One region of the Streptococcus sp. 1621 genome, then DNA from elsewhere that is predicted to be linked to it. Evidence: predicted binding sites of a transcription regulator. Region 1 holds the regulator's gene; the other holds the start of a gene.
The links. The regulator Rex, encoded in region 1, represses fermentation and respiration genes when NADH is low (regulators of the CRP and FNR family bind a similar motif). The targets are predictions, from matches to a motif close to TTGTGAANTANTTCACAA.
Positions count from the first base shown of each region.

Region 1 (10,233 bases):
AATTCTAAGCTATTTGGAAGAATTACCAGTAGGTAAAAGGGTCAGTGTTCGTAGCATTTCCAACCATCTAGGAGTTAGTGATGGAACAGCCTATCGGGCCATTAAAGAAGCTGAAAACCGTGGAATTGTGGAGACTCGACCAAGAAGTGGTACTATCCGCGTCAAATCCCAGAAAGTTGCGATTGAAAGATTAACTTTTGCTGAAATTGCAGAAGTGACTTCTTCTGAGGTTCTGGCTGGGCAAGAAGGTTTAGAGAGAGAATTTAGTAAGTTTTCAATCGGTGCTATGACTGAACAAAATATCCTGTCCTACCTTCATGATGGGGGACTCTTGATTGTCGGAGACCGTACCCGTATCCAACTGTTAGCACTTGAAAATGAAAATGCCGTTCTGGTTACAGGTGGATTTCAGGTTCATGATGATGTTCTTAAACTGGCCAATCAAAAAGGAATTCCTGTTCTGAGAAGCAAGCACGACACTTTCACTGTCGCGACCATGATCAATAAAGCCTTGTCAAATGTCCAAATCAAGACTGATATTTTGACAGTTGAGAAGCTTTATCGTCCAAGTCATGAGTATGGTTTTCTGAGAGAGACAGACACTGTTAAAGATTATTTGGACTTAGTTCGTAAGAATCGAAGCAGTCGTTTTCCAGTTATTAACCAACATCAGGTTGTCGTTGGAGTTGTAACTATGAGAGATGCGGGCGATAAGTCACCAAGTACCACAATTGACAAGGTTATGTCGCGTAGTCTATTTTTAGTTGGATTATCGACAAATATTGCCAATGTTAGTCAACGGATGATTGCTGAAGACTTTGAAATGGTACCAGTTGTTCGGAATAATCAAACCTTGCTTGGAGTTGTGACACGACGAGATGTCATGGAGAAGATGAGCCGTTCCCAAGTTTCGGCTCTACCGACTTTTTCTGAGCAGATTGGACAAAAACTTTCTTATCACCATGATGAAGTAGTGATTACAGTGGAACCCTTTATGCTTGAGAAAAACGGTGTTTTAGCTAACGGTGTATTGGCGGAGATACTGACTCACATGACCCAAGATTTGGTTGTGAATAGTGGCCGCAATCTCATTATCGAGCAAATGCTGATCTACTTTTTGCAGGCTGTTCAGATAGATGATATACTGCGCATTCAAGCACGGATTATTCATCATACGAGACGATCAGCTATTATTGACTACGATATTTATCATGGTCACCAGATTGTTTCAAAAGCAAATGTAACCGTTAAAATTAATTAGAAACTAGGAGAAAAAATGATAACATTAAAATCAGCTCGTGAAATCGAAGCTATGGATAAGGCCGGTGATTTTCTAGCAAGTATTCATATCGGCTTACGTGATTTGATTAAGCCTGGCGTAGATATGTGGGAAGTTGAAGAGTATGTCCGCCGTCGTTGTAAGGAAGAAAATTTCCTTCCGCTTCAGATTGGGGTTGACGGTGCAATGATGGACTATCCTTATGCTACCTGTTGCTCTCTTAACGATGAAGTAGCTCACGCTTTCCCTCGTCACTATATCTTGAAAGATGGTGATTTGCTCAAAGTTGATATGGTTTTGGGAGGCCCAATTGCTAAATCTGATTTGAATGTCTCAAAATTAAACTTCAACAATGTTGAGCAAATGAAAAAATACACTCAGAGCTATTCTGGTGGTCTGGCAGACTCTTGTTGGGCTTATGCTGTAGGTACACCGTCCGAAGAAGTGAAAAACTTGATGGATGTAACCAAAGAAGCTATGTACAAGGGTATTGAGCAAGCTGTTGTTGGAAATCGTATTGGTGATATTGGAGCAGCTATTCAAGAATATGCTGAAAGTCGTGGATACGGTGTAGTGCGTGATTTGGTTGGTCATGGTGTTGGCCCAACCATGCATGAAGAACCAATGGTTCCGAACTATGGTATTGCAGGTCGAGGACTCCGTCTTCGTGAAGGAATGGTCTTGACTATTGAACCAATGATCAATACAGGTGACTGGGAAATTGATACAGATATGAAGACTGGTTGGGCCCATAAGACCATTGACGGTGGATTGTCATGTCAGTATGAACACCAATTTGTCATTACGAAAGATGGACCTGTTATTTTGACTAGTCAAGGTGAAGAAGGGACTTATTAATAAAAAGTGAAAAGACTACTGGAAGTTTATTTTGATAAAAAATCTAGTAGATCTTTTTATAATAAAACGCATTGTATCAAGCTTTAAGTACCTGGTATAATGCGTTTTTCTGATTTTAAGATTTTTTTCAACTCTGTTTGTAACCACATCATAACAGAGGATCTAGGATTCAGGGCTTTCCTCCTATATACTATTAGTAAAGCAAAACTAGGGGAGAATATTTTAGTGTCGCAATCTATTGTTCGTGTAGAGGTTTTACGATATCGTTGTTTTGGTTTTAAAAAGATAAATGGAATTCTGTTTAACGTTCGTATTGCCAATCTTAAATTTACTTTTTTATATTGAGGTATTGAGCTAGTTTATGAAAAAATTGAGTGAAAGAGTCGAGTGTTTTAGAAACCCACAGTGTAGTATTCTAGTTTCAATCCACTATATTTTGCTACTCCCCGTAAAGTTTCTATTTTCCCTGAATTCTGATATAATAGAAATATTGACTTCAAGAGTAAGGAAGAGAAGATGAACGCATTATTAAATGGAATGAATGACCGTCAGGCTGAGGCGGTACAAACGACAGAAGGTCCCTTGTTGATCATGGCGGGGGCTGGTTCTGGAAAGACTCGAGTTTTGACCCACCGCATTGCTTATCTGATTGATGAAAAGCTGGTCAATCCTTGGAATATCTTGGCCATTACCTTTACTAATAAGGCTGCGCGTGAGATGAAAGAGCGTGCTTATAACCTCAATCCAGCCACTCAGGACTGTCTGATTGCGACTTTTCACTCCATGTGTGTTCGTATTCTGCGTCGTGATGCGGATCATATTGGCTACAACCGTAATTTTACTATTGTGGATCCTGGTGAACAGCGAACTCTTATGAAACGCATTCTTAAGCAGTTAAACTTGGATCCGAAAAAATGGAATGAACGGAGCATCTTGGGGACTATTTCCAATGCCAAGAATGACTTGATTGATGATGTGGCTTATGCTGCCCAAGCTGGCGATATGTACACGCAAATTGTGGCCCAGTGTTATACAGCCTATCAGAAAGAACTGCGTCAGTCGGAGTCGGTTGACTTTGATGATTTGATTATGCTGACCCTGCGTCTCTTTGATCAAAATCCTGATGTTTTGACTTATTATCAACAGAAATTCCAATACATCCACGTTGATGAGTACCAAGATACCAACCATGCTCAGTACCAATTGGTCAAACTCTTGGCTTCCCGTTTTAAAAATATCTGTGTTGTTGGAGATGCGGACCAGTCTATCTACGGTTGGCGTGGTGCTGATATGCAGAATATCTTGGACTTCGAGAAAGATTATCCTCAAGCCAAGGTTGTTTTGTTGGAGGAGAATTACCGTTCAACCAAAACTATTCTCCAAGCGGCCAATGAGGTTATTCAAAACAATAAAAACCGCCGTCCTAAGAATCTCTGGACCCAAAACGCTGATGGGGAACAAATCGTTTACTATCGTGCCGATGATGAGCTAGATGAGGCTGTATTTGTAGCCAGAACCATCGATGAACTTAGTCGCAGTCAAAACTTTCTTCACAAGGATTTTGCAGTTCTCTATCGTACAAATGCGCAGTCTCGTACCATTGAAGAAGCCCTGCTCAAGTCAAATATCCCTTATACAATGGTCGGAGGGACCAAGTTCTACAGCCGTAAGGAAATTCGTGATATTATTGCCTACCTCAACCTTATTGCTAATTTGAGTGATAATATTAGTTTTGAACGTATTATTAACGAGCCTAAACGTGGAATTGGCCCAGGTACTGTTGAGAAAATCCGTGATTTTGCGAATATGCAAGACATGTCTATGTTAGATGCTTCAGCTAATATCATGTTATCTGGTATCAAGGGTAAGGTATCTCAGTCTATCTGGGATTTTGCCAATATGATTCTAGATTTACGAGAGCAGCTAGATCACTTAACTATTACAGAGTTGGTTGAGGCTGTTCTAGAAAAAACAGGATACGTCGATATTCTTAATGCCCAAGCAACTCTAGAAAGCAAGGCTCGGGTTGAAAATATCGAAGAGTTCCTTTCTGTGACAAAAAACTTTGATGACACCTCTGATGTGGCAGAAGAAGAAACTGGTCTGGACAAACTGAGTCGTTTCTTAAATGACTTGGCCTTGATTGCCGACACAGATTCAGGTAGTCAGGAGACATCAGAAGTGACCTTGATGACCCTGCATGCTGCCAAAGGTCTAGAGTTTCCAGTTGTATTTTTGATTGGGATGGAAGAAAATGTCTTCCCGCTTAGCCGTGCAGCTGAAGATCAAGATGAACTAGAAGAAGAGCGCCGTCTAGCCTATGTAGGAATTACGCGTGCAGAGAAAATTCTCTATCTGACCAATGCCAACTCGCGCCTGCTTTTCGGTCGTACCAACTACAACCGTCCGACTCGTTTTATTAATGAAATTAGTTCAGACTTGCTTGAGTATCAAGGATTGGCCCGTCCAGCCAATGCAAGCTTTAAGGCATCATATAGCAGTGGTGGTCTTGCCTTCGGTCAAGGTATGAGTCTGGCTCAAGCTCTTCAAGACCGTAAACGTAGTGCCGCCCCAAGAACTATCCAATCAAGCGGTCTCCCATTTGGTCAATTTACAGCTGGCGCAAAATCAGCGTCTAGTGAGACAAATTGGTCCATTGGTGATATTGCCCTCCACAAGAAGTGGGGAGAGGGAACCGTTCTGGAAGTTTCAGGTAGTGGTGCTACGCAGGAATTGAAAATCAATTTCCCAGAAGTAGGTTTGAAAAAACTTTTAGCCAGTGTGGCTCCAATTGAGAAAAAAATCTAATTTTTCATCCTTCTCACGAATAATAAAGTGAGGAGGATTTTTATGTACAGTATTTCATTTCAAGAAGATTCATTATTGCCAAGAGAAAGACTGGCCAAGGAAGGAGTTGAAGCGCTCAGTAATCAAGAGTTGCTAGCTATTTTACTTAGGACAGGAACACGTCAAGCCAGCGTTTTTGAAATTGCCCAGAAAGTCTTGAGCAATCTTTCAAGCCTAACGGATTTGAAAAAAATGACCCTGCAGGAATTGCAGAGTCTGTCTGGTATCGGTCGTGTTAAGGCTATAGAGTTGCAAGCTATGATTGAATTGGGGCATCGTATTCACAAATACGAGACCCTTGAAATGGAAAGTATTCTCAGTAGTCAAAAGTTGGCCAAGAAGATGCAACAGGAATTAGGGGACAAAAAACAAGAGCACCTGGTGGCGCTCTATCTCAATACTCAAAATCAAATCATCCATCAACAGACCATTTTTATCGGTTCTGCCACTCGTAGTATCGCTGAGCCGCGAGAGATCCTTCACTATGCAATCAAGCATATGGCGACTTCTCTCATCTTGGTTCACAATCATCCTTCAGGAGCGGTAGCGCCTAGCCGAAATGATGATCATGTCACTAAACTTGTCAAAGAAGCCTGCGAACTGATGGGGATTGTCCTCTTGGACCATTTGATTGTCTCACAATCTAGTTACTTTAGTTACCGTGAAAAGACGGATTTAATCTAAAGTTCATTAACGACATAATCAAAGAGATTTTTATCCTTGGGACGATTTTCAAATAGAAATTCTGGATGCCATTGGACACCGAGAAAGGCGACATCATCCGTACTCATAACAGCTTCTATAATACCATCTTTAGGATCATGAGCCGCAATCTTTAAATTTGGTGCTAAATCCTTGATGCTCTGGTGGTGGAAGGAGTTGATATGGGAGATTTCTCCATAGATTTCTCGAAGAACAGTATTTGGTTCTGTCACCAAGCGTTGAGTTGTGTATTCGGCAGAACAATCCTGCCAGTGGTCTTCTATATCTTGGTACAAAGTTCCACCCATGGCAACGTTAAAAAGCTGAGTCCCACGACAGACAGAGAAAATCGGCTTTTGCTGTTTGATAGCTTCCTTGATGAGGGCTAGTTCGAATATATCTCTTTGAAGGTGGTAGTCATCGCTATCAATAGTTTTTGGTTCACCATAGAATTTTGGATCAACATTTTGCCCACCTGTCAAGATGAGCTTGTCAATCATACTGATATAGTGGCAGGCCATTTCTTGATCACCAATCGGTAGGATGATGGGAATCCCTCCAGCGTCTTTAACGCCTTCAACAAAGCCTTTTGCTGCGTAGCTCATCATGATGTCATCATCTGGATGAGTTTTTTCGTTTCCTGTAATCCCTATAACTGGTTTTTTCATAAAATGATTTTCGCTTTCTAATCCTCTTTTCTCATGAAATAGAGGAGGGTTTGGAGTTCACTTGTCAAATCGACATACTGAACGACCACGTCCTTTGGTAAATGCAGATGGACTGGTGAAAAACTGAGAATTCCTTTCACGCCAGCATCCACCAAGAGATTGGCAACCTCTTGTGACTTGACGCTGGGAACGGTCAGGATAGCAGTTTTGACATCAGCATCCTTGATTTTATCCTTGATTTTATCCTTGATTTGAGAAATTCCGTAAATGGGAATCCCATCAGGAGTTTGGCTACCGACTTCAGGATGGTCATCCAGGTCAAAGGCCATGATAATCTTCATCTTGTTACGCTCGTGGAAGCGGTAGTGGAGAAGGGCATGGCCCATATTTCCAATACCAACCAGCATGACATTGGTAATAGAGTTATCATTGAGTAAATCGGCAAAAAACGTCATCAGTTTTTTAACATCATAGCCAAAACCACGACGACCTAGTTCACCAAAATAGGAAAAATCCCGACGTACGGTCGCTGAATCAATACCGATAGCCTCTGCAATTTGCTTAGAGTTGGCACGTTCAATCTTTTCTGCATGAAATCTCTTAAAAATTCGATAGTAGAGAGAGAGTCTTTTCGCTGTAGCTTTTGGAATAGCAGACTGTTTATCTTTCACAAAATCACAACCTTTCTATTCTTCTATTTTATAGAAACATTGTGAAAAAATCAACAAAAACAAGAAAAAACTAAGAAAAATCTTAGTTTTGATGTAAAAAATCTGCATGTGATAGAAAACGGTAGAGGTCTCCGACCAGTCCTTGGTAAACTTCCTGCTCTTGAAAGGTCAAAGAAGTTACATAAAGTGTATCTGGCAGAGTCACACATCCTGATAGAGCCAGCATGAGAGCCTCGTAATCCTCATACTTGAGAGTGCGCTCTACATGATAGCTGTCCTTATAGGTCAGTTCAAACATATGGGACCTATCTTTCCGATTTTGTGAAGACACCACGTTCTACCAAGCTATCCATGAGGAAATAGAATTTTTCCTGATGAATGTGGTGGTCTTCTGATTTGAAAATATCAACCAGACGAAGGCCAAACTTGTCAGTGATATTGATTTTAGCCCCTGTAAGTTCCTTGTTAATGATGATTTTGAGTTGGAATCCTTCACCGCTGTTTGGCACTTTTTCCAAAAGGCGAGTCAGTTCATAGTTACCAACTTTTGTCTCAAAAAAGGTGTTATCTTTGAGGGTGAATTTTTTAACAGAAGGGCTAAGAGTGTAGTCGTAACGACAATTTTTTAACTGAATGGTTTTTTCAAATGCCATATGGCTAACCTCCGATAATTTCTTTTAAGTTTTTTGCGAGGGTTTGTAGGTCTTCAACGGTATTTTGTGGCGACAAACTGATACGAACGGATTCCTTCAAGCGTTCTGAATTTGCTCCGTACATAGCTTCAAGAACATGGCTGGATTGGACAATGCCTGCCGTACAGGCTGAGCCAGTAGAGATTGAAATTCCAGCTAAATCTAGACGAAGGAGTAAGAGGTCGTTTTTCTGGCCAGGAAATCCAATATTGAGGACATAAGGGAGATGATGGTCTCCTCTGTTCAAGTAATATTGAATACCCTCTAGCTCTGCCAGAAAGGCAGTTTCTAGATTTTGTACATGTTGAAAATGTTCTTCTTGCTGTTCTAGGTCCTCTTTTAGGGCTGCAATCATGCCTACGATAGCAGCTAAATTTTCAGTTCCTGCACGTTTTTTCTGTTCTTGGTCTCCGCCATGTAGATAGGAATCAAAATCCATGCTAGATGCGTAGAGAAAGCCGATTCCCTTAGGACCATGGAACTTGTGGGCAGAAGCAGTGAGAAAATCAATGCCCAATTCTTCTGGGTGTATAGGGATTTTACCAATAGCCTGAACTGCATCGACATGATAGGCGGCTGGGTGTTGCTTGAGTATTTGGCCAATTTCAGCAATGGGCAGTAGGTTTCCAGTCTCATTATTGGCAAACATGGTAGAAACCAAAATCGTATCGTCACGTAAGGCCTCTTGAATTTGCTGGGCTGTGATTTCTTGATTTTCTGGTTGAATAATGGTTGCTTCAAACCCAAAGTGTTGAACCAAGTAATCAATGGTTTCAAGGACAGCATGGTGTTCAATGGCAGTTGTGATGATATGTTTTCCTTGTTCTTGGTGACGAAGGCAGTAGCCAATGATAGCAGTATTGTTGCCTTCAGTCCCACCAGAAGTGAAAAAGATATGTTGAGGTTTTGTCCCCAGTAACTGGGCTAGTTCCTGACGGGCTTCTCGTAAGAGTTTACCAGCTTGACGACCATGACCATGAATACTAGAAGGGTTGCCGTAGGTTTCTTGCATCACCTTGGTCATAGCTGAAATAGCAACTGCTGACATAGGAGTTGTCGCAGCATTGTCCAAATAAATCAAAGAATCACCTTATTTCTTTTTGTTGTAGGCAAAGAGTGGGCTGACTGGTTTTCTTTCGTGGATACGGACGATGGCATCACCAATTAACTCACTAGCAGTGATGTAGCATACGTTTTTAGGAGTTTTTTCTTTTGTTGCTACTGAATCAGTCACAAGAATTTCTTTAATCTTAGTATTGTCAAGAAGTTCAGCAGCTCCTTCGACGAAGAGACCGTGGCTAGAAACAGCATAAATTTCTGTAGCCCCTTCACGTTCAACGATTTTAGCAGCTTCAGAGAAGGTACGTCCTGTGTTAAGAATATCATCAATCAAGATGGCTTTCTTACCTTCAACATCACCAATAATGTAACCTTCGTTACGAGTTGCATCGTCTTGAGGGTAATCGATAATGGCGATAGGAGCATCAAGATACTCAGCCAAGCTACGAGCACGTTTGACACCTGAATTTTTAGGGCTGACGACAACAACATCTGAGCCAAGGAGGCCCTTATCGCAATAGTGTTTTGCAAATAGGGGAACAGTGAAAAGATTATCCACTGGAATATCAAAGAAACCTTGAACCTGAACGGCATGCAAATCAAGAGTCAGGATACGATCAACCCCAGCCTTAACTAGCATATTAGCAACTAGTTTAGCTGTAAGTGGCTCACGTGGTGAAGCAATGCGGTCTTGACGTGCATAGCCAAAATATGGAAGGACAACGTTGATACTGTGGGCACTTGCGCGCACACAAGCGTCGACCATGATAAGCAATTCCATTAGGTGGTTGTTAACAGGGAAACTTGTTGATTGGATGATGTACACATCATAACCACGGACACTTTCTTCGATATTTACTTGGATTTCTCCGTCTGAAAATTGACGTGATGATAGTTTTCCAAGTGGGACACCAACAGCTTGGGCAATTTTCTGTGCAATCTCTTGGTTAGAGTTGAGTGCGAAAAGTTTCATGTTTTTTCTATCTGACATTATAGACCGTCCTCTGTAAACTTTATAAATCCTAGTGATATTTGCCTTACATATATGAACTGGGATTTTTGTATTTTTATCTTTTCTATTTTACCAAAAAATGGAGATTATTTCAGCTATTTTTCATACTTTTGACAAATCGAACCAATTTTGAAGGAGCTTTTTGATAGGAAATCTGATTTTTCTCTAAAAATTGTTGGAAATCCTGTTTGCCTTGCTCGTGATTTTCCACTTCAAGCTCCAATTCGTAATCCGTCATATCAAAGTATTGACTTTCATCCAGAGCCATGAGACCGATAGCTGTTTGCATTTCATAGCGAAGCGTTGTTAGACAACCAAGAACCTGCCATTCACTAGTTTGGATACCATGTTTAGCCAATTCATCAAGAACCAGCCCTTGAGGAAGTTCTTCCTTACTCAGATAGTTCTCAGCATCTTTTAGTTGCAATTTTTGGTTGTATTCCAT
Region 1 covers NZ_VMLJ01000023.1:36,425-46,657, reverse strand. The annotation lists gene spxR (CBS-HotDog domain-containing transcription factor SpxR) at 1-1,261, shown strand, start outside; gene HT697_RS05425 (methionyl aminopeptidase) at 1,277-2,137, shown strand; gene pcrA (DNA helicase PcrA) at 2,654-4,945, shown strand; gene radC (DNA repair protein RadC) at 4,988-5,668, shown strand; gene HT697_RS05410 (gamma-glutamyl-gamma-aminobutyrate hydrolase family protein) at 5,665-6,354, opposite strand; gene HT697_RS05405 (redox-sensing transcriptional repressor Rex) at 6,372-7,025, opposite strand; gene HT697_RS05400 (DUF4649 family protein) at 7,108-7,323, opposite strand; gene HT697_RS05395 (DUF1831 domain-containing protein) at 7,331-7,678, opposite strand; gene HT697_RS05390 (cysteine desulfurase family protein) at 7,683-8,798, opposite strand; gene HT697_RS05385 (ribose-phosphate diphosphokinase) at 8,808-9,767, opposite strand; gene HT697_RS05380 (CYTH domain-containing protein) at 9,880-10,233, opposite strand, start outside.

Region 2 (10,233 bases), on a different contig from region 1:
ATTATCACAGAAAAAGGATATGGTAAGCGTACAGTCGCTACTGAATACCCAACTAAAGGTCGTGGTGGTAAGGGAATGCAGACAGCTAAAATTACCGAAAAAAATGGCTTGCTGGCTGGTCTTATGACTGTTCAAGGGGATGAGGATTTGATGATTATCACTGATACAGGTGTCATGATTCGAACCAATCTTGCCAATATTTCACAAACAGGACGCGCAACTATGGGAGTTAAAGTAATGCGCCTGGATCAAGATGCTCAGATAGTGACCTTCACAACGGTTGCAGCGGCAGAAAAAGAAGAAGTTGAGACAGAAAATGAAACAGAAGGTGAAGCATAATGTCTCAAAAAAATAATAAAAAGAAAAACAAACGAAAAAATCTGCTGACAAATATCCTAGCAGGATTTCTGATATTACTGTCACTGGCTTTGATTTTTAATGCGCAAATTCGAAATATTTTCATGGTCTGGAATACCAATAAGTATCAAGTTAGTCAGGTATCAAAAGAAAAAATAGAAGAAAATCAGGATACAGAAGGAAATTTTGATTTTGATTCGGTCAAAGCAATTTCTTCGGAAGCTGTTCTAGCTTCTCAATGGGATGCTCAAAAATTACCAGTTATTGGGGGAATTGCAATTCCTGAATTGGAAATGAATTTGCCGATTTTTAAAGGACTTGATAATGTTAATCTCTTCTACGGTGCTGGTACAATGAAACGCGAGCAAGTAATGGGAGAAGGAAATTATAGTCTAGCTAGTCACCATATCTTTGGTGTTGATAATGCTAATAAAATGTTATTTTCTCCTTTAGATAATGCTAAAAATGGTATGAAGATTTATCTAACCGATAAAAATAAAGTTTATACCTATGAAATCCGTGAAGTCAAACGTGTGACACCGGATCGTGTTGATGAGGTTGATGATAGAGATGGGGTTAATGAAATCACATTAGTAACCTGTGAAGACCTTGCTGCTACAGAACGTATTATTGTAAAAGGTGATTTGAAAGAAACAAAAGATTATTCACAAACATCTGATGAAATCCTAACAGCTTTCAATCAACCATATAAACAATTTTATTAGTACAAATCAGTGAAATCATGGATTTCACTGATTTTTTTAAGATTTTCATAAAAAAACTTTTATGAAATCCAGAAAACGCTTCCTAAAATCTAAAGTTTGTGATATAATTATCAAGAAAAAAGATTTAGGAGTTTATTATGGTTTCTTCAGAATTTATCTCAAAGATTGAATTTGCTTGCAAGAAGAAGGAAAGTCTTTATAGTCAAAGCAAATTTAAGTATGCGATTCGTTCTATGTTTGCAGGTGCATTCTTAACTTTCAGTACAGCTGCTGGTGCAGTTGGGGCTGACTTGATTAATAAAATTGCACCAGGTAGTGGACGTTTCCTCTTCCCATTTGTCTTTGCTTGGGGCTTGGCCTACATTGTTTTCTTGAATGCCGAGTTGGTAACATCAAACATGATGTTCTTGACTGCAGGTAGTTTCTTGAAAAAAATCTCTTGGAGAAAAACAGCTGAGATTTTACTTTACTGTACCTTGTTCAACCTTATCGGGGCTTTGATAGCAGGTTGGGGCTTTGCCCACTCAGCAGCCTATGCACATCTGACTCATGATAGTTTCATCTCAGGGGTTGTTGAGATGAAGTTAGGCCGCTCAAATGAATTAGTCTTACTTGAGGCGATTTTGGCAAATATTTTCGTTAATATTGCGATTCTTTCATTTGTTTTGGTCAAAGATGGTGGTGCCAAACTTTGGCTTGTTTTATCAGCGATTTACATGTTTGTATTCTTAACAAACGAGCACATTGCCGCAAACTTTGCTTCTTTCGCGATTGTGAAATTCAGTGTTGCTGCTGATTCAATTGCTAACTTCGGTGTTGGAAATATGCTTCGCCACTGGGGTGTAACCTTCATCGGAAACTTTATCGGAGGAGGCCTCTTGATAGGTCTTCCATATGCCTTCCTCAATAAAAATGAAGATACTTATGTAGATTAAGAAAATGAGCACGATTGAGTCGTGCTTTTTTCGATTTTGTAAGAAGTAATAGCCACTCCTTATATCAAAATATAAAAAGAGGTATTAGTCAAGATAGGTCGATAGTGCTACAATATCCTTAATGAAACTATATGGAGGTCGCCTTATGACTCGTGATTTTAAATTTGAAACCTTGCAACTACATGCTGGTCAAGTAGTTGATCCAGTAACTAAGTCTCGTGCGGTGCCGATTTATCAAACAACATCTTTTGTTTTTGATGATACGCAGGAAGGTGCCGATTTGTTTGCCTTGAGGAAACCAGGGAACATTTATACTCGTATTACAAATCCTACAACGGCTGCTTTTGAAGAAAGAATTGCAGCTCTCGAAGGTGGTGTCGGAGCTCTTGCAACAGCATCAGGTATGGCAGCAGTGACTTATACGATTTTGGCTCTTGCCCATGCTGGTGACCATGTAGTGGCTGCTTCGACTATTTACGGTGGAACCTTCAATCTCTTGAAGGAAACCCTTCCTCGTTATGGTATCACAACAGCCTTTGTCGATGTGGATAATTTGGAGGAAGTAGAAGCAGCGATCAAAGACAATACCAAGCTTGTCTTGATTGAAACCTTGGGGAATCCCTTGATAAACATTCCTGACTTGGAAAAATTGGCTGAGATTGCGCATAAACACCAGATTCCACTCGTTTCGGATAATACCTTTGCTACACCTTATTTGATTAATGTCTTTTCTCACGGTGTAGATATTGCCATTCACTCTGCGACTAAGTTTATCGGTGGCCATGGTACGACTATTGGTGGAGTGATCGTTGATAGTGGTCGTTTTGACTGGGCAGCTTCAGGAAAATTCCCTCAATTTGTTGAGGAAGACCCAAGCTACCACAATTTGAGCTATACTCGTGATGTGGGTGCAGCAGCCTTTATTATCGCTGTTCGTGTTCAATTGCTTCGTGATACAGGTGCAGCCTTGTCACCATTCAATGCTTTCCTCTTGCTACAAGGACTTGAAACCCTTTCACTTCGTGTGGAACGACATGTTCAAAATGCTGAGAAAATTGTTGATTTTCTTGTCAACCATCCTAAGGTAGAAAAAGTAAATTATCCAAAACTTGCAGATAGTCCTTATCATGCCTTGGCTGAGAAATACTTGCCAAAAGGTGTGGGCTCCATCTTTACCTTCCATGTCAAAGGTGGGGAGGGAGAAGCACGCAAGGTAATTGATCATTTAGAAATCTTCTCTGATCTTGCAAACGTGGCAGATGCCAAGTCTCTGGTTGTCCATCCAGCAACAACCACTCACGGTCAATTGTCAGAAAAAGACCTTGAAGCAGCAGGTGTCACACCAAACCAAATTCGTTTGTCAATCGGACTTGAAAATGTAGAGGATTTGATTGAAGACTTGCGCTTGGCCTTGGAAGAAATTTAAAGAAAAAGAAGATAAACAGTGGGTTTCGACTCACTGTTTTTGATTTTCCCTTAGGCATGATATAATGGTTACAGAAATCTAGAAAGAGGAACGATATGAACGAAATCAAATGCCCCAACTGTGGGGAAGTCTTTACAGTAAATGAGAGCCAGTATGCTGAACTCTTGTCCCAAGTGAGAACGGCAGAGTTTGATAAGGAATTGCACGATCGTATGAAGCAGGAACTGGCTTTGGCAGAGCAGAAGGCCATGAATGAGCAACAGACTAAACTGGCTCAAAAAGACCAAGAAATTGCGCAATTACAGAGTCAAATCCAAAACTTTGATACAGAAAAAGAATTGGCCAAGAAAGAGGTTGAACAGACAAGCAATCAGGCTCTCTTGGCTAAGGACAAGGAAGTACAGGCCTTGGAAAACCAATTGGCCACCTTGCGTTTGGAACATGAAAATCAACTACAGAAGACCCTTTCTGGCCTAGAAAAAGAACGTGATCAGGTTAAAAACCAGCTTCTTTTACAAGAAAAAGAAAACGAGCTTTCTCTTGCTTCAGTTAAACAAAACTACGAAGCTCAACTCAAGGCAGTTAGTGAACAAGTAGAATTTTATAAGAATTTCAAAGCCCAACAATCTACAAAAGCTATCGGGGAAAGTCTGGAACAGTATGCGGAAAGTGAGTTTAACAAGGTCCGTAGTTTTGCCTTTCCAAATGCTTACTTTGAGAAGGATAACAAGGTTTCTGCGCGTGGTTCTAAAGGAGACTTTATCTTCCGTGAATGTGATGAAAATGGAGTAGAGATTATCTCCATCATGTTTGAGATGAAAAATGAAGCGGACGGAACAGAGAAGAAGCACAAGAATGCAGATTTTTATAAGGAGTTGGACAAGGACCGTCTGGAGAAGAACTGTGAGTATGCCGTTTTGGTGACCATGCTTGAGGCCGATAATGACTACTTTAACACAGGGATTGTTGACGTCAGCCATGAGTATGAAAAGATGTATGTGGTTCGTCCTCAATTCTTTATTCAGTTGATTGGGCTTTTGCGAAATGCGGCGCTTAATTCCCTAAAATACAAGCAAGAGTTGGCCTTGGTTCGCGAACAAAATATTGACATTACGCATTTTGAAGAAGACTTGGATGCCTTTAAGTTAGCTTTTGCCAAGAACTACAACTCTGCTTCGACCAACTTTGGCAAAGCTATTGATGAAATTGACAAGGCCATCAAACGCATGGAAGAAGTTAAGAAATTCCTGACAACATCTGAAAACCAACTCCGCCTTGCAAACAATAAATTGGAAGATGTTTCCGTCAAAAAATTGACCCGGAAAAATCCAACTATGAAAGCGAAATTTGAAGCGTTGAAGGGGAAATAGAAAGCAAAAATGAACGGTATTATCAACTTAAAAAAAGAAGCGGGGATGACCTCGCATGATGCGGTTTTTAAACTGCGTAAGATTTTGGACACCAAGAAGATTGGTCATGGTGGGACCTTGGATCCGGATGTGGTGGGTGTTTTGCCTATTGCGGTTGGCAAGGCGACCCGCATGGTCGAGTTTATGCAGGATGAGGGCAAGGTCTATGAGGGGGAAATCACTCTCGGCTATTCCACGACGACTGAGGATGCCAGTGGGGAAGTGGTCGCGGAGACACCTGTTTTATCGCCCTTGGATAAAAAGCTTGTTGATGAAGCAATCGCTAGTTTGACTGGGCCTATTACCCAGATTCCACCTATGTATTCGGCTGTCAAGGTCAATGGTCGCAAGCTCTATGAGTATGCGCGAGCTGGTCAGGAAGTGGAGCGTCCAGAACGTCAGGTGACCATTTATCAATTTGAACGAACAAGTCCGATTTCTTATGATGGCGAACTTGCACGCTTTACTTTTCGTGTGAAATGTAGCAAGGGAACCTATATTCGTACCTTATCGGTTGACTTGGGAGAGAAGCTTGGTTATGCGGCTCATATGTCACATCTGACACGGACTAGTGCAGCCGGTTTGCAGCTAGAAGACGCTATTACCTTGGAAGAAATTGCTGAAAAAGTAGAGGCTGGTCAACTGGACTTTCTCCATCCTCTAGAGATTGGGACAGGGGACCTCGTCAAAGTTTTTCTAAGTCCAGAAGAGGCTACAGAAGTGCGCTTTGGTCGTTTTATCGAACTCGAGCAAACAGAACAAGAATTGGCTGCCTTTGAAGATGATAAATTGCTAGCCATTCTAGAGAAACGAGGCAATCTATACAAGCCAAGGAAGGTTTTTAGCTAGTCTAACTGGGGTGTAGGGAGTGTTGTTTCCCCTAGACTATCCAAATCAGACTATAAATTTTGCAAAAAATGTGATAGAATAGACGACGGATAAAAAAACGGAGGATAGCATGCAAAATAGACCAATCATTATCGGAGTGACAGGTGGTTCTGGTGGAGGAAAAACCAGTGTTTCAAGAGCCATTTTATCGCATTTCCCTGATGAAAAGATTTCCATGATTGAGCATGATTCATACTACAAGGATCAGTCTCATTTGACCTTTGAAGAGCGTGTCAAAACCAACTATGACCATCCTTTTGCCTTTGATACAGATTTGATGATCGAGCAGATTAAAGAATTGTTGGCAGGGCGTCCGGTGGACATCCCGACTTATGACTATACAGAGCATACACGGAGTAGCAAGACCTATCGTCAGGATCCTCAAGATGTCTTTATCGTTGAGGGGATTTTGGTCTTGGAGGACAAGCGTCTGCGTGATTTGATGGATATCAAGATTTTTGTGGATACAGATGACGATGTGCGCATTATTCGTCGTATTAAGCGTGATATGGAAGAGCGTGGCCGTAGCTTGGATAGCGTTATTGACCAGTATTTAGGTGTGGTTAAACCTATGTATCATCAGTTTATCGAGCCGACTAAGCGTTATGCTGATATCGTCATTCCTGAGGGAGTCAGCAATACCGTGGCTATCGACCTTTTGACGACCAAGATTGCAAAGATTTTGGAAGAAGCTCGAAATAGTAAATAAACAGATGTGGAGGCCTTGCCTCCTTTTTCTATTTTTCCCTCATAATGGTACATAAATGAAGATTTTTAGGCATATTTTTGGTATAATAATACCCATGAAAGAGCAAGAAAATGAATAGTAGGTGGAGATGGAAAAGTATTTATCGGTAACAACTTTGACCAAGTATCTGAAAATGAAATTCGATAAAGACCCTTACTTGGAACGGGTCTATTTAACTGGTCAAGTTTCCAACTTTCGTAAACGACCTACTCACCAATATTTCTCCCTAAAGGATGACCATGCAGTTATTCAAGCGACCATCTGGTCTGGGATTTATCAGAAATTAGGCTTCGACCTTGAAGAAGGGATGAAGATCAATGTGATTGGGCGTGTGCAGGTCTATGAACCAAGTGGTAGCTACTCCATCATCATTGAAAAAGCTGAGCCTGATGGGGTTGGTGCGCTTGCGATTCAGTTTGAACAACTCAAGAAAAAATTGACAGAAGAAGGCCTGTTTCAAGAACGCTTCAAGCAACCTCTGCCCCAATTTGCTAAGCGAATCGGTGTAGTAACCAGTCGCAGTGGAGCCGTTATTCGAGATATTATCACGACAGTCAGCAGGCGATTTCCAGGTGTAGATATCCTTCTCTATCCGACTAAGGTTCAAGGAGATGGAGCAGCAGAGGAAATTGCTCGAAATATTGCGCGTGCCAATCAACGTGACGATTTGGATTTGCTGATTATTGGTCGTGGGGGTGGTTCTATCGAGGATCTCTGGGCCTTTAACGAAGAAATTGTGGTACGAGCTATTTTTGAGTCTCGTTTACCAGTTATCTCTAGTGTGGGGCATGAGACGGATGTGACCTTGGCAGATTTTGTGGCAGATCGACGCGCTGCAACGCCAACAGCGGCGGCTGAACTGGCAACACCTGTGACCAAGTTGGATCTATTAGCTCATTTGCAAAATCAGGAAAAACGGATGGCAACGGCAGTCCGAAATATCCTATCTAAGAAACAAGAAGCTTTGAAAAAATGCAGTCAGTCTGTTATCTTTAGACAGCCAGAGCGTTTGTATGATGGCTATATGCAACGCTTGGATCAACTGCAACTGCGCTTAAAACAAAGTTTACGAACACGGATTTCTGATAACAAGCAATTGGTCCAAGCAAGGACGCATCGACTGGTTCAATTATCACCTGTTACTAAAATCCAACGTTATCAAGATCGTCTAGGTCAGTTGGACAAGCTTCTCCGCAGCCAAATGGCTTTGGTTTATGATGCCAAGGTTGCTGAGGTCAAGCGACTTTCAGAAGCCTTGTTGATGTTGGATACCAGTCGAATCGTGGCGCGTGGTTATGCTATTGTCAAAAAAGAAGAGTCCGTTGTAGATTCGGTTGAGAGTTTGAAGAAAAAAGACCAAGTGACGCTTTTGATGCGAGATGGTCGAGTAGAATTAGAGGTTAAAGATGTCAAAACAAAAGAAATTTGAGGAAAATCTAGCAGAGCTGGAGACCATTGTCCAAAGTTTGGAGAATGGTGAAATTGCTCTGGAAGATGCGATTGCTGCCTTTCAAAAGGGCATGGTCTTGTCAAAAGAGCTCCAAGCGACGCTGGACAAGGCTGAAAAGACCTTGGTCAAGGTTATGCAAGAAGACGGAACAGAAAGTGATTTTGAATGAAGAAGCAAGAAAAATTAGCTCTTGTCGAGTCAGCCTTGGAAGATTTTTATGGAGACCAGCAGTTTGCCTCTAGTTTGCGTGAGTCTGTTCTCTATTCCATTCATGCTGGTGGCAAGCGTATTCGACCTTTTCTCTTGTTAGAAGTTCTGGAAGCCTTGCAGGTGGCTATTAAACCTGCTCACGCGCAGGTAGCTGCGGCCTTGGAAATGATTCATACAGGGAGCTTGATTCATGATGATCTTCCAGCTATGGATGATGATGATTACCGTCGAGGGCGTTTGACCAACCATAAGAAATTCGGTGAAGCTATGGCCATTTTGGCTGGAGATGCCTTGTTCCTAGATCCTTATGCCTTGATAGCGCAGGCAGATTTGCCAAGTCAGATCAAGGTGGACTTGATTGCTAACTTATCCTTTGCTTCAGGTAGTCTGGGAATGGTTGCAGGGCAAGTTTTGGATATGGAAGGCGAACACCAGCATTTGTCTTTAGAAGAACTCCAGACCATTCATGCTAATAAGACTGGGAAATTACTAGCCTATCCCTTCCAAGCAGCTGCTATTATAGCTGAATTGGTTCCTGAAATACAAGCAAAACTGAAAACTGTTGGTGAATTGATTGGGCTTGCCTTTCAAGTTAGAGATGATGTGCTAGATGTGACAGCTAGTTTTGAAGAAATCGGCAAGACACCACAAAAGGACTTGCAGGCAGAAAAGTCAACCTATCCTGCCTTGTTGGGCTTGGAAGAGGCCATTGCCTTTTGTAACCAAACCTTGAATCAAGCTAATGCAAAACTAGAGGAAATTGCTCAGCAGGTTCCCTTTGAAACAGAATCAATTGTAAGTGTAGTAGAAAGTTTGAGAATCAATGGCTAAGGAAAGAGTGGATGTACTAGCTTATAAACAGGGCTTGTTTGAAACGCGAGAACAGGCCAAGCGCGGTGTCATGGCTGGACTAGTCGTAGCAGTCCTGAATGGAGAACGGTTTGATAAACCAGGAGAGAAAATCCCGGACGACACCGAGCTAAAACTCAAGGGTGAAAAACTCAAGTATGTCAGCCGTGGTGGCTTGAAATTAGAAAAGGCCTTGCAGGTATTTGATTTGTCAGTTGATGGAGCGACCACGATTGATATCGGTGCTTCTACTGGAGGCTTTACCGATGTCATGTTGCAGAATGGTGCTGAGTTGGTCTTTGCAGTCGATGTTGGTACTAATCAATTGGCTTGGAAATTGCGCCAAGACCCACGAGTTGTCAGCATGGAGCAGTTCAATTTCCGCTATGCTGAAAAGACTGATTTCGAAAAGGAACCGAGCTTTGCCAGTATTGATGTGAGTTTCATTTCCCTTAGTCTGATTTTGCCAGCCTTGCACCGTGTCTTGGCTGATCAAGGGCAGGTCGTGGCTCTGGTTAAGCCTCAGTTTGAAGCAGGACGTGAGCAGATTGGGAAAAACGGAATCATTCGTGATGCTAAGGTCCATCAACATGTCCTTGAATCTGTCACAGCTATGGCAGTAGAGGAAGGCTTTTCAGTCCTTGGATTGGACTTTTCTCCCATCCAAGGCGGTCATGGAAATATTGAGTTTTTAGCGTATTTGAAAAAAGAAGAGTCAGCAAGCAATCAGGTTCTTGCTGAAATTGAAGAAGTAGTAGAGAGGGCGCATAGTCAATTTAAAAATGAATAAAAAAGAGAGACTTGAAAAAATTAGACGATTTGTGACAGATTATCAAATCGGCACGCAAGAAGAAATTGTAGAACATTTGAAAGAGGCAGGCATCACTGCCACTCAAGCGACAGTATCCCGAGATATCAAAGAGCTAGGTATTGTCAAAATTCCTTTGAGAGACAACACCTATGTCTATGAATTACCAAAATCAATCGTAAAAAGTTTGCAACTGGCTGAAGACAATATTGAGTCAGCTGAATTGATGGATAAGATGATCAATCTCCAAGTTATTCCAGGAAATACAGCTTTTGTAAAAGCTCAGTTAACCGAGACTTTTGCGGACAAGATTTTTAGCTGTTTAGCTGATGATAGTTCGATTTTAGTCATTGCCAGAAGTGAAAGTCTAGCTGAGGAAATCTTTGAACAAGTAAAAAATTGGTAGGTCTATATGTTACTTGAAATTT
Region 2 covers NZ_VMLJ01000045.1:4,524-14,756, reverse strand. The annotation lists gene gyrA (DNA gyrase subunit A) at 1-339, shown strand, start outside; gene srtA (sortase SrtA) at 339-1,082, shown strand; gene HT697_RS09445 (formate/nitrite transporter family protein) at 1,220-2,017, shown strand; gene HT697_RS09440 (O-acetylhomoserine aminocarboxypropyltransferase/cysteine synthase family protein) at 2,163-3,443, shown strand; gene HT697_RS09435 (DUF2130 domain-containing protein) at 3,539-4,813, shown strand; gene truB (tRNA pseudouridine(55) synthase TruB) at 4,823-5,701, shown strand; gene udk (uridine kinase) at 5,811-6,449, shown strand; gene xseA (exodeoxyribonuclease VII large subunit) at 6,577-7,917, shown strand; gene HT697_RS09415 (exodeoxyribonuclease VII small subunit) at 7,895-8,107, shown strand; gene HT697_RS09410 (polyprenyl synthetase family protein) at 8,104-8,979, shown strand; gene HT697_RS09405 (TlyA family RNA methyltransferase) at 8,972-9,787, shown strand; gene HT697_RS09400 (arginine repressor) at 9,780-10,211, shown strand; gene recN (DNA repair protein RecN) at 10,218-10,233, shown strand, end outside.
Region 2: a site for Rex is predicted at 1,179-1,196, ahead of HT697_RS09445 (formate/nitrite transporter family protein). Genes of this name have one in related genera too.